2 regions of the Pseudoalteromonas sp. Xi13 genome follow, and region 2 is predicted to be linked to the other one. Evidence: predicted binding sites of a transcription regulator. Region 2 holds the regulator's gene; the other holds the start of a gene.
What was found. Region 2 encodes LexA, which represses DNA repair genes until DNA is damaged. Its sites were predicted from a motif close to TACTGTATNNNNATACAGTA; they were not measured.
Positions count from the first base shown of each region.

Region 1: the regulator LexA is predicted to act here: its motif matches at 2,430-2,449, upstream of EJ103_RS19625 (DUF4007 family protein).

Region 1 is NZ_CP034440.1:713,947-722,061, reverse strand. It holds gene EJ103_RS19630 (hypothetical protein) at 1-1,403, opposite strand, end outside; gene EJ103_RS19625 (DUF4007 family protein) at 1,405-2,343, opposite strand; gene EJ103_RS19620 (DEAD/DEAH box helicase) at 2,569-4,224, shown strand; gene EJ103_RS19615 (ATP-binding protein) at 4,236-6,041, shown strand; gene EJ103_RS19610 (hypothetical protein) at 6,094-6,498, shown strand; gene EJ103_RS19605 (phospholipase D-like domain-containing protein) at 6,491-7,429, shown strand; gene EJ103_RS19600 (DUF262 domain-containing protein) at 7,416-8,115, shown strand, end outside.
Region 2 is NZ_CP034439.1:3,478,900-3,487,014, reverse strand. It holds gene EJ103_RS15750 (S41 family peptidase) at 1-642, opposite strand, end outside; gene EJ103_RS15745 (endonuclease) at 751-1,410, opposite strand; gene EJ103_RS15740 (VOC family protein) at 1,536-1,886, shown strand; gene EJ103_RS15735 (hypothetical protein) at 1,861-2,577, opposite strand; gene EJ103_RS15730 (Rho termination factor N-terminal domain-containing protein) at 2,721-2,975, opposite strand; gene EJ103_RS15725 (hypothetical protein) at 3,204-3,584, shown strand; gene EJ103_RS15720 (hotdog fold thioesterase) at 3,595-4,035, opposite strand; gene lexA (transcriptional repressor LexA) at 4,213-4,830, shown strand; gene coxB (cytochrome c oxidase subunit II) at 5,303-6,439, shown strand; gene ctaD (cytochrome c oxidase subunit I) at 6,439-8,031, shown strand; gene EJ103_RS15700 (cytochrome c oxidase assembly protein) at 8,031-8,115, shown strand, end outside.

The DNA of each region.
Region 1 (8,115 bases), on a different replicon from region 2:
TCACTACCTTGAAACACAAATAAAGCATCATGTTTCTGGCGATAAATAATTACAGTGCTTGCTTCTAGCTCTTTAATTGCATTATCAACGTCATTTGACTTATAACCACGACAAACAAAGTACTCTTTAATAAAACTTCGTTTAGCATGTAACTGATGATGAAAGCCAAAAATAGTTAATAAGGCAATAACCTTAGTAATAGCAATATGGAGTTCGTCACCTTTTTGCTCAGCTCTATATATAGCATCAGAGCCTTCAAGCCATGCTTTACTGTCCTGCGAGGTAACAATTAAATGGTGTAAATTGTGGTAAAGGTAGTCCCAATACATTTCTGGGCGATAAAGATTTAGCTCTTCATTGAGCACGCAGTAATTTGAATCTAGAAACTCTCTAAATCCAAATTTTTCATGGGATGCTAAAAAGCCAAATAAGCTACGTTCGTTCTGAGAAAAGCGACGACGAGATACAGGGCCAAGCAATAAACTAACAATAGGATCTAGTGGCAGTGTTTTGCTAAGTGCATGCTTGTTTTTATTTTGGTTTGTAAAAGCGCCGCTTACAGTACTAACTAAATCGGCGTATCTAGACTCTATAGCATCTGCTATTTTAGGTGCTCTATATATAGAATCACCTACTAGCGTTAAAGACTCATCAATCGATGGGTTAAAGCTTAAATCGCGGTAGCGGCCTTGAACCTTGCTCCATTCTTTTTGAGTTTTAACATCTTTATTTTTAGCGTAATCAGAAAACGCCTGATGTAAAAAGCCCATAAGTAAAACAGGTCGTTTTGCCTGCTGTACAATATCGGCTAAAGATTGAAATAAGTGTAAATCTTTGTTTTCACGAGATTGATAGTCTAAAGCTTTACCCATTTCATCAAGTAAAATTAAAACACCATCTTCATTTTCACTTGGTTTTTGTAAAAGCTTTTTTATTTCTGCTAGGCATTTATCATCGTCAAAGCTCGAGATTTCTTCTGAGTCAAAATCTTGGTCAAATGCATTTAGCAAGCTAACCAATATACTGTTAGCTGGTGCTTCTAAACCACAAACATGCTTAACAGTTTGCCAGCCATTTTTTAACGCAAAGCGCTCTTCAAAATCGGTAACAACGCTTTGAGAGCTGTTTAATTTTTTTAGTGCATAATTACGTTGTTTTAAGTCAGTAGAAAGTAGGCAAGATAAAAATAAAGCAACGGTTGATTTACCCGACCCATAAGGCCCTGTAATTGTATACGCGCGTTGTGTACTATTTTCAAATTCGCGACTAACAGTATCAAGTACATTTATAGCTGTACCATGTAGTACAAATTCATCTATAAATGGAGAAAAATCAGTACTCTCGGTATCAATTCGTGTCGAACTTTTGTAGCGTTGATTTATTGTAATTAAAGATTCAGACATGTTATTTACCGTAGTACATTTTTAAGTAATCGATTGCATTATTTTTTATATCAGCAGATATACTTACTTGACGTAAACCCAAAGAATCCACCCAAGTTACTTTTTTATTAGTAAAGCTCTGTGCTTCATCTAACTTTTGCCCTAGCCCAGACTCTGAAAGCCTAAATATTCTTCCCGGTGAGCAAGGTTTAGTAAGTAAAGAATCAAAATCAACAGTGCCTACATTAGAGTCTTTTGTTTCTTCGTTAAAAAACTCAAGCAATGCATAAATAAATATTTCAACAGGTAGCTCAGGGCGTTCAGCAAGGTTACTTACATAAAAGCCGCCACCATTATCTTGTACTAAATTTAATTCAGCTAAAGGTGAGGTAAAATGGTCTTCATCAACTTTTACAGTTTTTTTTGTTGCACTATTTTTTTGTTTTTTGCTGTAAGTGTTTAAAAAACAATCTACATCTTTTTTTAATGTGCTTAGGTTACCTATTTCTGTTTTAACTAGGCGTTTTGCATCGTCATAGCAATCATCCACAAGCTTACTTTTTTCGAAATATTGAACATTAGAATAGTTAAAAAAGTAACGATAGGCAGTTAAGCTTTTATTATTAAAATTTAACCAAAAATGTATTAGCCACACAGACCCCGGTAACTCTAAATATGGATCAGCTCCACACTTATCAGCATCATCAAATAAAAACTTGCCGTTTTCTGAAATATAGTGCCCTGAAGCACTTTTTGAGTTTTTCTCTATCACATTAGTCGACTCAGCCCAATACTGAATCGCCTTGACCATATTTTTACCGACACCTAATTCAACCACAGAATTGCGTATGTATACGTCATTCGATGAAAAGTTTCCTTTATTATTCAAGTGATTAATTGCTTTGAATAACCATCCGTAGCGTAGGGGGAAGGTATCATGCCCTGTAAATTTCGCTTTCATGCTAATTTTGTAACCTTTAGTTGGAGAGTATGTCCAGAGGTAATGTTAACTTGATTCTTATGGTAGAGAAAGAACTTTATCTGAGAATGTGTTTATATGTACAGTAGTTATTAGTTATCAGTATTATATCTTGTGGGGTACATACTTTTGTTGTAGTCTTTGGCAAATATGAATGCGCACTTAATGGTGTGCTTTATAAGTACTTTTAGTTCTTAAGGAGAAGATGTGCTTCAAAAGTGTCTTAGCAGTTTTAGCGTCAATGCTTTAAAGTTTCTCGCAGGCCGAGATTCGTTATCTTTCTTCGAAAACACCTTGAGCATAGACAAGTCGTATTATGATGAAAATAACCAACAAAAGTTACTAGTTCAGGCGATACTGAACTCAAATCCAATACGATTACTTTTATCTAAAGCTAGCCGAGAGTATTTTATCGATAGGTTAAGTAAAGAAGACCTTAATGAAATATTTTTTAAAATAAATGGCTCCTACGTTGACGAAATTGATCCTACTCATTACGTAAATCTTAAAGATTTCTGCAGTTCGAAACTAGGGTTAGGTAAATTTTTAAACTCATTAGGTTTAAATCTAAATGAATCTGCGGATGAAGGTGAAGATTATAAGGCCTTCACTACTGTAAAACCTGATTATGGATTATACCCTTATCAAATAGAGATATCTGACAAAGTATTCAGTTCGATAGAATTTGGAAAAAATAATAAAGCAATAATTCATTTACCTACCGGAGCGGGTAAGACCCGTACGGCCATGCATATAGCATGTCGTCATTTAATGACCAAAAAAAATGCTTTAGTTCTTTGGTTAGCTAATTCTGAAATTCTATGTGAGCAAGCATCAGAAGAGTTTAATAAAGCATGGCAAAAGCTTGGTAATAGAGAGGTTATTCAAGGCCGTTATTATGGCGTTAATCATTTTTCACTTGAGAGCTTAAAGAGTGGCTTTGTAGTGGGAGGGTTACAAAAATTAATCTCTTATTATAATTCAATGACACCAAATCAAACCGCATCATTTGACAAAAAAGTTACATTAGTCATTTTTGATGAAGCGCACCGAGCGTTAGCTTCGACTTATAAAGATGTTTTGGAGCGATTTTTAGAATTTTCACCTCAGGCCAAGCTTGTTGGTTTAACTGCTACACCTGGGAGAGTCTATAAAGATGATAAACCAGAATTAGATCCTGAGAATAAGGCCCTTGCTGAGCTTTTTGGTAATAATAAAATTACTATGGATGTTGCGCCTTATCAACCCATGGAATTCTTAATAAAAGAAAATTACTTAGCTGATCCTAAGTTTATAGAATTAAATTATGATGATATTGATATTTATCAAAGTACGAATGCTTTAAATCATGTCACAGAAAGTGAGCTATTAAAAAAGCTTAGTAGTTCAAATAATCGTAACTCTATTATTCTAAAAACTGCAGTACATGAAGTAAAAAGTAATCAGTCGAAATTGATTATTTTTGCTTGTGACATTGAGCATGCAAGAAACTTAGCATTTTCTTTATGCTGCATGGGAGTTAAGGCTGCATCTGTTGATAGTAAAAGCACGACATCGGTAGAAAAAAATCAAATTATCGATAATTATAAGAATGGCGATTTAGATATTTTAGTGAATTGCGAAATGCTTACTACGGGCTTTGATGCTCCTGAAACCAACGTTGCTATAATAGCTCGCCCAACAAACTCCCTAGTTTTATACCTGCAAATGATAGGCCGTGCGTTACGTGGTAATCCAAACCTAGCCCCAAAATCTGCACGTATTTACACAGTCTTAGATGAAATATCGGAATTTAATAATGTTAATTTAGCTTTTAAGCATTGGAATGAGATGTGGACAGAGCTTGAAAGTGAAAAAATTTAAAGGATTATAAAATGTCTTTAGTAAACCCAAAACAATATATTATTTCAGCACGTTCAAACGGCTATAAAGATACGGCCTATGCTATTGCTGAGTTAGCAGATAACTCTATACAAGCAGGTGCTGATAAAGTTGAAATTCTTATTTTCGAAAACCAGAAAAGGACTATTGAAGAAATTGCCATAGTTGACAATGGAGCTGGTATGTCCAAAAGCTTATTGGCGTCAGCATTAGGCTTTGGTGAGTCTGGCAGAGAAAAGGATAAAGAAGGGAACCTATTAAACGATGATACAACAGGCATGGGAAAATTCGGTATGGGTTTACCCAATGCCTCTGTTTCACAATGCAAAAGAATACAAGTATGGAGCTGGAAAAATAAGCAAGAGGTTTACTATACATATTTAGATGTTCAAGAAATTATTGATGGTGTTTACAGTGAGCTGCCAGAGCCAACATTATCACAAATGCCCGAAAAGTATTTAGATTCAATGTTTGATGGAAACATGCCTGAGTCAGGTACCTTTGTTTTATGGTCAAATCTAGATAAATTAAAGTGGAAGCGCTCTTCAACATTATTTGCAAAATCTCAATATGAAATCGGCAGAATGTATCGCAGATTTATCTCTAAAGGTCAGTGCTCAGTTCAATTCAAGGTATTTGATACTTTTGGTGGTTCTAAAATGCAGGCCCTAGAACGCGAAACTAAAACAGGTTTTATTAAAGCAAATGACCCACTTTACTTGACTGCAGATTCTGCTTTACCTGAACTCCCAGGGTTACATGTTGATGAAACCCCCACCTTCTTTGAGGAGCTAGAATCTTTCCCTTTTGAAGTTGAGTTTCAAGGTAATCAGCATACGATCCATATCAGAAGCTCAGTTGCCAGATCTGAGATGATAACTAGAATCCTTAATCTTGGAAGTGAAAATCAAGCAGGTAAAACTGAGTATGGGAAAGACTGTTTAAGAAATTTCGGGATATCTGTAATGAGAGCAGATCGTGAAATTGAGCTCATTACTAATGAGTTTTTCCTAAAAGATGATGCATATAAAGCTCGTTTTATGGGAGTTGAAATTGATATTCCCCCTTCACTAGATGAGGTTTTAGGCGTTACAAATAATAAGCAACATGCTCATAACTTAAAAGAATTAGATGCGGATAAAATGGATTTTGATGAAAAAGAGCCTATTGAGAAAGACGAGCAGGTTATAAATAAATTACGTGAATATGGAGACGAAGAGAGGGCAGTCCTTTATGAAATTTCAACAAAACTTAAAAAAGTTGTTTCTAATGCCCGAAAAAAAGCAAAGTTATTACCAACAACGAAAATAGGTAATATACACCCTGAATTAAATGAAGACGATAAAGTAAGTATTTTAGTTAATACAGTAATGAACAAGCGCGATGAGGTAAACCCTGGTAATACGCTTTCTGCAGATCCGGACTATAAAAAGTTAGAGAAAAAACTAGTTGATGATTTTGGCTATGATGAAGAAAATGCAAAGTTAACCACAAAGAAAATGGAAGACTTACAGTCTAGAATCAGTGTCCAATACAATAAAACTTCTAATCAATCCTTCTTCGAAGTAGAAAACCTACAAGGCATCGCTGTACTTATAATCAACCCTGAGCATGAGTTATACACCAAATTTTTAAGCCAAATGTCAGATAAGGACAAGATGATATTTAAAGTGCTGCTTGGGGCTTGGGCGTTGATGGAAGATTCTACAACTAATGAAAACAAACGTCGCCAACTTGAAAGAGCCCGAAATGATTGGGGTGAAGTTATTGAAGAGATGTTTGAAGAGTTAGACCTTTAATATCGTTAAGGCAAACAGTAATAAACTGTTTGCCTTAAATAAGGCGTAGAATATGAAAACATTGTTTGACCCTGTTAGCTATTTTTTAAAAAATAGAAAAAAACCATCTGTAATTCGTAATGATTTAGAACAGCAAATCGCCGAAGTAGCTTTACAGTTTCCAAAAGAATTGAATACAAGTATCCAGATTGTAGAAAATAAATCACATGATGCCTTTGAATTTAATTTTTTAAATAACCATTTGTATATTGGTATAAACGGAAGCCATCCTTTTTATGAAAAAGTCTATTTAAAGTTATCAAAAGAACAAAAACAAATAATAGATTTTTTCATTATTAGTATGTGTCAAATGACATGTGAAACTACTAATGAGAAAGTACAAGAGAGAGACATAAAGTATGTTTCTCGATTAAGTGAGTTTCTTGAAGATAGATTGGCGAGTATGAATTTTGAGTAATTTATTTTCAGGGGATAAATTAAAGACAGACTTGGAACTAGCTCTGCCTTCTTGTAAAAAATTGGTTGTCGCTTCAGCATTTATTTCTAAAGTTGGCTTTGAGTGGTTAAATAATTTGATTCAATCAAACCGCACTTCAACAACTTTAGTGGGTAGACTAACTCCTAATGATTTTTTTACAGGGGCAAGTGATCTTGAAACTATAAAAAAAGCAGTAAATGAAGGGTATACCGTTAAGGCTCTATCAAATCTACACGCGAAAATTTACCAAATAGATGATGATTTAATTTTTAATGGTAGTGCTAATCTCACGGGTAAAGGTTTGTCTATCGTTTCAGAAAGTAATTATGAAGCATGTACTAAGGTAGTCGGGTGTATTGAGTCTAATCGTTTTATTGAAAAGCTAGTGAGTGCTGCTGTTCCTATTACGCTTTTAGCTATAGAACGAATGGAGATCTTTTTAGAAAAGTTTGAAAGTATTGATTTGGCAAATGTTCCTGCCACCTGGCCCTTGGATGTACTTCCCTTACCGAGCGATTTACTTGTATCAGATTTTCCTTTAACCCGGCCAGGGGAAACTGCATGTGAATATGAAATAAACCCTGCACTCCCTTTTGCACAAATTGAAAATGCTAAAAAGGATTTTGCTTTGGCAAGTAATCTATTTAAGCAAACTAAAGCATATCAATGGATAAAAAAACAAGTCACTGAAAACATATCGGATCGCGACTTAGGTTTCGGAAAAATATCAAAACTATTACACGATGAACTCGCTGATGACCCCGCGCCTTATCGCCAAGAAATAAAAACTCTACAGGCTAATTTATATTCCTACCTTAAGCTATACGCGAGTGATGAAATAGAAATTTATATGCCAGGTAGAAGAAGCGAAGTTTTAAGAATAATTAAGGGTAAAGATGGACGTTTATAAAGGTGAAGCAAAATCGATAAAGTCATATTTAAAGAATGACTTTTATTTTTACATTCCAGAATATCAGAGAGCTTACTCTTGGAGTGGAGATAATGTTAGTGATTTGCTCTCGTCAATAACTAAAGGCTTAACGAGTTTCCAGATTGGAACAGATTCGTATAGACAGGAGAACTTTAGCTCTTATCTTGGGTGTATTATTGACTGGGTTCGTGATTCAAAAAATAGTGATAAAAAGGCCGAATATCAAAATGAAACTTACATTGATAAGGTGAGGGAGCTAATTGATGGACAGCAAAGAACTTCTACTTTTGCAATTTTGTGTTCTCGTTTATTTTACCAATTTGAAATGCTGATTCAAAAGTTAGATGTAGCAACTGACAATGAATCGAAGGTCTTAGCTGAAGTCATAATTGATGAATATTGTACTGAATTACTATCATGTTTCTCTCGCACAGATGGTCGAGAGGAGACGTTTAGACCATTCCTTATAAGAGAAGGCGTCGATAAGTGGAGTATTTCAGATTCAAATACTTATGAATCGCCTGTATCAAGATATTTATCTGATTTTATAGATTATACATCGAGTCGGCCAGAGGAGATTTTCTTTGATCTTAGAAGCTTTCCCTCGTCAATGGACAAAAACTTAGCCGATGCTTTGAAATCCTGTGATGAAGAGATTAGCAATA
Region 2 (8,115 bases):
ATCTACGCCTGCTTGTGTGCTGGTATTAATGCTTACGCCATCAACTTCAAGTACGGTATCGCCACGTTGAAAACCAATTTGGCTTGCTGGTGAGTCGTCTTCTAGGTAGGCAACACGTAAAATTCTATCAGCTGGGTCGCCAATAAATGCCCAATTTATACCATAGCCTGAGGTTACACCTGATTGCGCTTCTTGAAAGTAGTCCTCAGAAGGCTCTGAAAAATGAAAATTATCTTTTTTATCACCAGAGTCGGTTAGTTCTTCGGTTTTTAGTTGGGCAAAATAATCGGCCACTGTAGCAAAGTTTTCAGGGTCGTTATCGGCTATTTCATCATACCAAAGGTAGGTTTCGTCGCTCCACGAGCGAAGCCAAAGCTTTTCGTAAAGTGCTGAGCCTGCTTGGTCAGGGTAGGGCTCATTATTATTAAACGGATCGTTACCTGTGCGTGGGTTTTCGCAAAAGTTTTTTAACTCCTCCGATGGCTCAAATACACCTGCCGTCCATGTCGGGGCTGTGTTTGCAGGAGGTGTGACGACTGGGTCGGGCGTTTCATTCATGCTGCTACCACCGCCACAGCCCACAAGCGTTAGGCTTGAAAGTGCAGCAATAATAGCGAGTGTTGCTTTATTATTTTTAAACATACAAAACTACTTTTTGTAAATAAGTTGTTTAAAATACTACAACACCCGCTCATTTATTCAACGTATTAGGTTCTAAATTATGTAAATGAGTGTATACATTTAGGTGTGCTACAGCTTACTTGCGCTGCTTTTATCTGCAAATGCTTGTTTTTGCCAGGCATCAAATAGCTTTTGTTGTTTAGCTGATATTTTTAAGCCGTATGTTTTTTGCATATAGGCGTAGGTGTCGGCAATGCGCTTACGGGCATAAAAAGGAGGCTCTACAACGCGTTGTTTAAAGTTAACCTTTACTTGGCAGCGGCCATATTGGGTAGCGTTTTCGCTAAGCATGCCAAAGCGATAGTTAGAGCGATCTGCGTTAATTTCGCCAATAGCAGGGGCTAAATTGTTTATATCGGCTTCCATTTTTCTAAATTTAGCACTGACCTTGCGACAGTTTTTACGACCACCGTTTTGCCAGCATTGTAGCTGGTGACCAAATTCCCACGCCGGCACTATATGCTCCCACTCTATACGCAGTGCACGTACATTAACCTTGCCAGAGGAAGTTAACGTATTACGTGGAATATAACCACAGTTGCTAGGGTCGGGGATTAGCTTTTTACCTTGTTTTTTAATGTTGCAGCCGCAGTAAAGGCTTTTGGCGTTTTCGGGTAGGGTTTTAATTAAGTGCCTTTTAGCCGTTGAAAAACGGGTAAATTCTTCACTCGATGCAGAAAAACAAATACAACAAGCCACAAAGGCCAAAATAAATTTAAGCATATCCATCACATACGTGAACTACAGGAGGCGCTAGTCTAAAGTTTTGCTGCTAAAAGATAAAGCCTGAACAAATTTGAATCCGCAATGCTTAGTACACTCTATACTGATATAAAAATAGCGAGGAGATGACTATGCTAGGTGCTTTTTCAATAAGTTTAACAGTTAAAGATATTAGAGCCTCAAAAGCGTTTTACGAAAAGTTGGGCTTTAGCGAGTTTGCAGGTGAGATAGAGCAAAACTGGCTAGTGATGAAAAACGGTGAGCATTTAATTGGTTTGTTCTCGGGTATGTTTGATAAAAACATGCTGACCTTCAATCCTGGCTGGGATCAAAACGCACAAACCGTTACAGAGTTTAAGGATGTTGATGCGCTTAGCGAATATTTTCAAAACGCTCATATCCAGGTTGAACCTGTGGGTGATAAAAGTTTTATTATTACCGACCCAGACGGCAACCCTATTTTGATTGACCAACACGTGTAAGTTTTTTTAGCCTAACGTTTTGTATTAATAAAATAATACCGCATAAACAAAATAGTACGCTGGTGGCTGCAAAACTGATGAGAAGCGGGTTGTTAAAATCTTCACGCTCGTCGTAATCCATTATGTGTAGCATCCAAAAAAAGTCGAATATGTGCCATAGTGTGCTGCGAACGGTGATAACTTTGCCGTTAATTGCATTTAAATACAGCGTAGTATTAAAGGTGTCGTTAAATTGTACTTGCCACACATTTGTTTTGTATCCCACCTCTCGAGTGCCTTGTTTTAAAAGCGTTGTGCTAATTGGCTTAGCATCGATGAGTAAATGCGCTTGTGCATTAGCGGTAATTTGTATTTTAGTCGGTGGCTGAAAAGGGCGGCCCGTTAAACCATTAAAGCTTTGCTGCTCGCCACTATTAATAACAGTAATAAGCGGGGTCGTTAAAAAGTGCTCAAACACTATTTGCGTGGGGTTAGGCACTTGCGCAGTAATATTATCGAGTGATGTGGGGTAGTCTGCTTGAGTAAATGGGTTTGTAAGTATGCGCTTAGCAAGGTGCTTACCGTGTACGTATTCAAGTGGTATCGCGCTCATTACTAAGCCGCCTAAAAGCCAAGCTAAAATTTGTAAGGCAAGTAAATAGCCTAGCCACTTATGTAGTTTTCGAGCGCGCTTAAATAGTTGTTTTCTCATTTTGTGCTTCTTATTATTTTTAGCGTTAGTGTATTACAGCAGCCCATGCTTTTACTGCGGCATTTTGTCGCAGTTATTCATAAGCTTACTCTAACTTTATAAAAATAATAAAAAGGAGCGGTAAAAAATCAGTGAGGCTGTGTTTAATGCTCACGTAAGGCATTTATTAGCCCTTGTTTGCTCATTTTTGAGCGGCCGCTAATGCCGAGCTCTTTAGCTTTATTGTACAGCTGCTTTTTAGTGCGCTGCTCATACTTTGAGGCTTTGCCGCCTTTAACTGCGGTTTTATGAGTATTGCTATTAGCAATGCGCGCGGCTTTTTGTTTGCTCATGCCTTCATCTCGAAGCGCATCGTACTGATCGTCGTTTTTAATTTGCGGGCCATGATCTGCCATAATTGTCCTCCTGAAGCGTTTAATTACACAGTGTGTGTATAACTTTCATACATAAACGGTAAAATTAAGCGTAACTAGCCTAACCCGTTTTATAAGGCAAATTAGATGCCAATGGCGTTTAAACAGGTATTTTCTATTAATAAAGCCATGTTTAGCGCTTAGTTGATTTGGTATAAAAGTAAAACTGCGTTAAAGTTTGCGATGAAACTATAAGAGGGTAAAAAGCAGACAATGTCGGAAATTCAATTTTTAAATGTAGATCTAGAGCTTGAGTCTAAACAAGATATTAGTGCCCTAGTGGCAGACTTAAAGAAAAACGCGATGGTTTTGCATTATGACAAAGACGAATATCGTCAATTGGCGCGTATTGAAGCCTCAGGTGATATAACCACGCCAGACAAAGCAATCAACCACTTATGTGAATTAATAGAGTCGTGTTCACGTAATGCGCTTAAGCAGTGGCTAAGCTGTTCGCGCAGAACGTTTGATATAGGCTTTGAGTCGGGCACGTCACCTAAGTGTTTTAACCAAGCTCTACATGCAGATACACTGCTACGTATATCTGCAATTGGCGCTGGTATGGAAATAACGATTTACCCTATCGAAAAGTAGCCATAGTTAATTATTTGCGCTCGACAACCGCTGCGGTCATTTTTGATACGCAGCAAAGCTCGCCGCGGCTATTGGTTATTTTTATTTCCCATACAGAACTGCGCTTACCAATATGAAATGCACGAGTAACGGCGGTTAAAGTGCCATTTCGAGAGGCCTTTAAGTGGCTGGCGCTAATTTCCTGTCCAACACAATAAAATTTTGTAAAGTCCACTACAAAGTTAGCGGCGTAGCTTGCTACGGTTTCAGCAAGTACCACATTTGCGCCACCATGTACCATACCAATAGGATTATGATGCTCAGGAATAGCAGGCATGGTAGCCACTAGGTAATCATCTCCTATTTCGGTTATTTCTATGCCCATGGTTTTCATCAGCGTGCCTTGGCCGTTTATTCCCTCATCTAACTGTTTGCAAAGCTCTAATGTGATGGGTTGATGCCAAATACTCATAATTACTCCTTTATATTGAAAGCAAATTTATAGCATTTTAAATACTGAACGTCTGTAATTACCTAAAATTTATCCAGGTGCGGTGTATTTAGCTATTTTAAAGCACAATTTAAATTTGCGATTTTTATTTAACTGTATATACTCACAGTTAAATGTACTGTATGGAAAACCAGTTGTATGCGACCATTAACTAAACGCCAAGCTCAAATACTCGAACTAATAAAAGTTTTTATTAAAGACACTGGTATGCCTCCTACACGTGCCGAAATTGCGCAAACACTCGGTTTTAAAAGTGCCAATGCCGCAGAAGAGCACTTAAAAGCGCTTGCCAAAAAAGGTGTTATTAAAATGAAACCAGGCGCAAGCCGTGGTATTCAATTGGTTGAAGAAGAGGAGCCTGAGCAACTAGGTCTACCATTAATAGGTAGAGTTGCAGCGGGTTCGCCTATTTTGGCGCAAGAGCATGTTGAGAGTCACTGTAAAATAGACCCACTTATGTTTAAACCAGCCGCCGACTTTTTACTGCGTGTTAACGGCATGAGTATGAAAGATATAGGTATTATGGATGGCGACTTACTTGCTGTACACCGTACTCAAACAGCAGAAAATGGCCAAGTTGTGGTTGCACGAGTAGATGAAGACGTAACCGTAAAACGCCTAGAAAAAGCAGGCCGAAAAGTATTATTACACGCCGAAAACGAAGAGTTTACGCCAATTGAAGTAGACCTTGAAAACGAGTCGTTTAATATTGAAGGGTTAGCCGTTGGCGTAATAAGAAATGCCGACTGGATGTAATTTTTAACTATTTTTAAGTAATATCTATAAATGCGCACTTTTTAGTGTGCATTTTTGTTTTAAAAACAGACCTTCCACCATCTCAAAACGCCCTAAAATTATTTAGGCTGTAAACTTTTTTTCACTCATACTTTTATCTTCCTAAGCGTGTTACATCCCTTAATTTTGCTCGTATCTTGGCTGTTAAATAACAATTTAATACGCCGTCATTTAGTCAATTTTAAAATATCACTTGATTGTTTTTTATACTAAAACTTGCTTGTTGTACGTTTTTTAGCTAATCATTAATGTGCTGGACTAACAATAACTCACAGCTTTTTAGTTATGAGAACACACAATATACACAAACCTTTTGTTGTCCTAGCGATACCAATCAAAAATAAGATTGGTAAAAAAATAAAAATAACGAATTGGCGTTTAAGCCGTATGCCTCTTCGCTTTGCATTCGCAATAGCATCAAAGGAGCCGTCACATGGGTAAACTGACCTCTACCTTGTGGCTTGTGTTGATTATGTTCCCGCAGCAAGTGCTGGCTAATAGCCAATACAATATGCGCAAGGGCGTAACCGATATAAGTAATAATGTATATCAGCTACACATGACCATATTTTTAATATGTTGTGTGATTGGGGTGATAGTGTTCGCAATAATGTTTTGGGCACTGATTCATCACCGTAAATCTAAAGGGGCAGTTCCTGCCCAATTTCATGAAAGTACCAAAGTAGAAATTCTTTGGACTGCCATTCCGTTTGTTATTTTAATTGCCATGGCAATCCCTGCCACTAAAACCCTCATTGCGATGGAAGATGCCAGTAAGGCTGACTTAACCATTAAAATTACAGGGTCACAGTGGAAGTGGCATTATGAATATATGGGCGAAGACGTAGAGTTTTACTCTATTTTATCTACCCCTCAAGACGAAATAGCCAACCTTGCTAATAAAAACCCTAATTATTTACTTGAGGTTGATAAACCTTTAGTACTGCCAATTAATCAAAAGGTGCGTTTTTTAATGACCTCTGATGATGTTATTCACTCTTGGTGGGTACCCGATTTTGCCGTTAAAAAAGATGCCAATCCGGGGTTTATCAACGAAACGTGGACCAACATCAACGAAGAAGGTATTTACCGAGGGCAGTGTGCAGAGCTGTGCGGTAAAGACCATGGTTTTATGCCCGTGGTGGTTGAAGCTAAATCGCAAGAGGACTTTAACGCATGGCTTGCAGATGCTAAGCAAGCTAAGCAAAAAGCCGCACTTGCTGATGCAGCATTGCTTGATAAAACAATTCCTAAAGAAGAGCTAATGACACTAGGTGAGCAAGTGTATATGGCAAGTTGCGCTGCGTGTCATCAACCTACAGGTATGGGGTTACCGGGCGTATTTCCTGCGCTAAAAGGCAGCCCCATTGTTTTGGGTGATATAAAAGATCACATTGATGTAGTGATTCATGGCCGACCAGGAACTGCAATGCAGGCATTTGCAAAGCAGCTCTCAATTAAACAACTTGCAGCGGTAATTACCTATAAACGTAATGCGTGGGGTAATGAAACGGGTGATGTCATCCAACCTAGTGAAATTCAGGCAGCACTTGATGCGGAGGCGAACTAATGAGTAGCATAGTAGAACAACCTAACGCCAATGATGCTCACCACGGCCATCACCCAGCCAAAGGTTTTAAACGTTGGTTATACACAACAAACCATAAAGATATTGGCAGCATGTACTTAATTTTTTCGCTGACTATGTTTTTAATTGGCGGTGCAATGGCCATGGTTATTCGGGCTGAGTTATTTCAGCCAGGATTACAATTGGTAGACCCACACTTTTTTAACCAAATGACCACAGTACACGGTTTAATTATGGTGTTTGGTGCTGTAATGCCAGCCTTTACGGGACTTGCTAACTGGATGGTACCGCTCATGATTGGCGCGCCAGATATGGCACTGCCCAGAATGAACAACTGGAGCTTTTGGATTTTACCCTTCGCTTTTTTAATTTTATTGGCCTCGTTATTAATGCCTGGAGGCGGCCCCGCATTTGGCTGGACGTTCTATGCGCCGCTTTCAACAACGTACAGTAACGATAACACTGCAATGTTTGTGTTTGCAGTGCACATTATGGGGATTAGCTCAATTATGGGCGCAATAAACGTAATTGTGACCATTGTTAATTTACGGGCCCCAGGCATGACATGGATGAAGCTACCATTATTTGTTTGGACATGGCTAATAACCGCATTTTTATTAATTGCTGTTATGCCCGTACTGGCCGGAGCGGTCACTATGGTACTCACCGATAAATACTTTGGAACCAGCTTTTTTGATGCGGCAGGTGGCGGCGATCCGGTGATGTTTCAGCACATATTTTGGTTTTTTGGTCATCCCGAAGTGTACATCATGATTTTACCCGCCTTTGGTATTATTTCGACCATAGTGCCTACATTCTCACGTAAAAAACTATTTGGTTATGCCTCAATGGTTTACGCAACCTCCTCTATTGCATTACTGAGCTTTATTGTGTGGGCGCATCATATGTTTACGACCGGTATGCCCGTTGCTGGCGAGCTATTTTTTATGTACGCGACCATGCTGATATCGGTGCCTACAGGGGTAAAAGTATTTAACTGGGTAGCCACTATGTGGCGAGGGTCAATAAGTTTTGAAGTGCCCATGCTATTTAGTATTGCCTTTATTGTGCTGTTTACTTTAGGGGGCTTTTCGGGGCTGATGTTGGCTATAACCCCTGCTGATTTTCAGTATCACGATACTTACTTTGTGGTGGCGCACTTTCATTACGTGTTAGTTACGGGGGCAATATTTTCGATTATGGCGGGGGCTTATTATTGGCTGCCTAAGTGGACGGGCAACATGTACAACATTGCCTTGGCTAAGTGGCACTTTTGGTTGTCGCTGGTAAGCGTAAATGTATTGTTTTTCCCTATGCATTTTGTCGGGCTGGCAGGCATGCCGCGCCGTATTCCCGATTACGCCCTGCAGTTTGCTGATTTTAACGCAATCATAAGCATAGGTGGGTTTGCCTTTGGTTTATCGCAGTTACTCTTTGTGGCGGTGGTAATTAAATGTGCCCGAGGGGGCGATAAAGTCCCTGCAAAAGTGTGGGATGGTGCTGAAGGTTTAGAGTGGGAAGTGGACTCTCCTGCGCCGTATCATACTTTTTCTACGCCGCCGGAAATTAAATAATGACACATGCACCGCTATTAAAGCGCCTAATTCTTATTTGTATAGGTATGTTTGCTTTTGCATTTGCCTTAGTGCCCTTATATG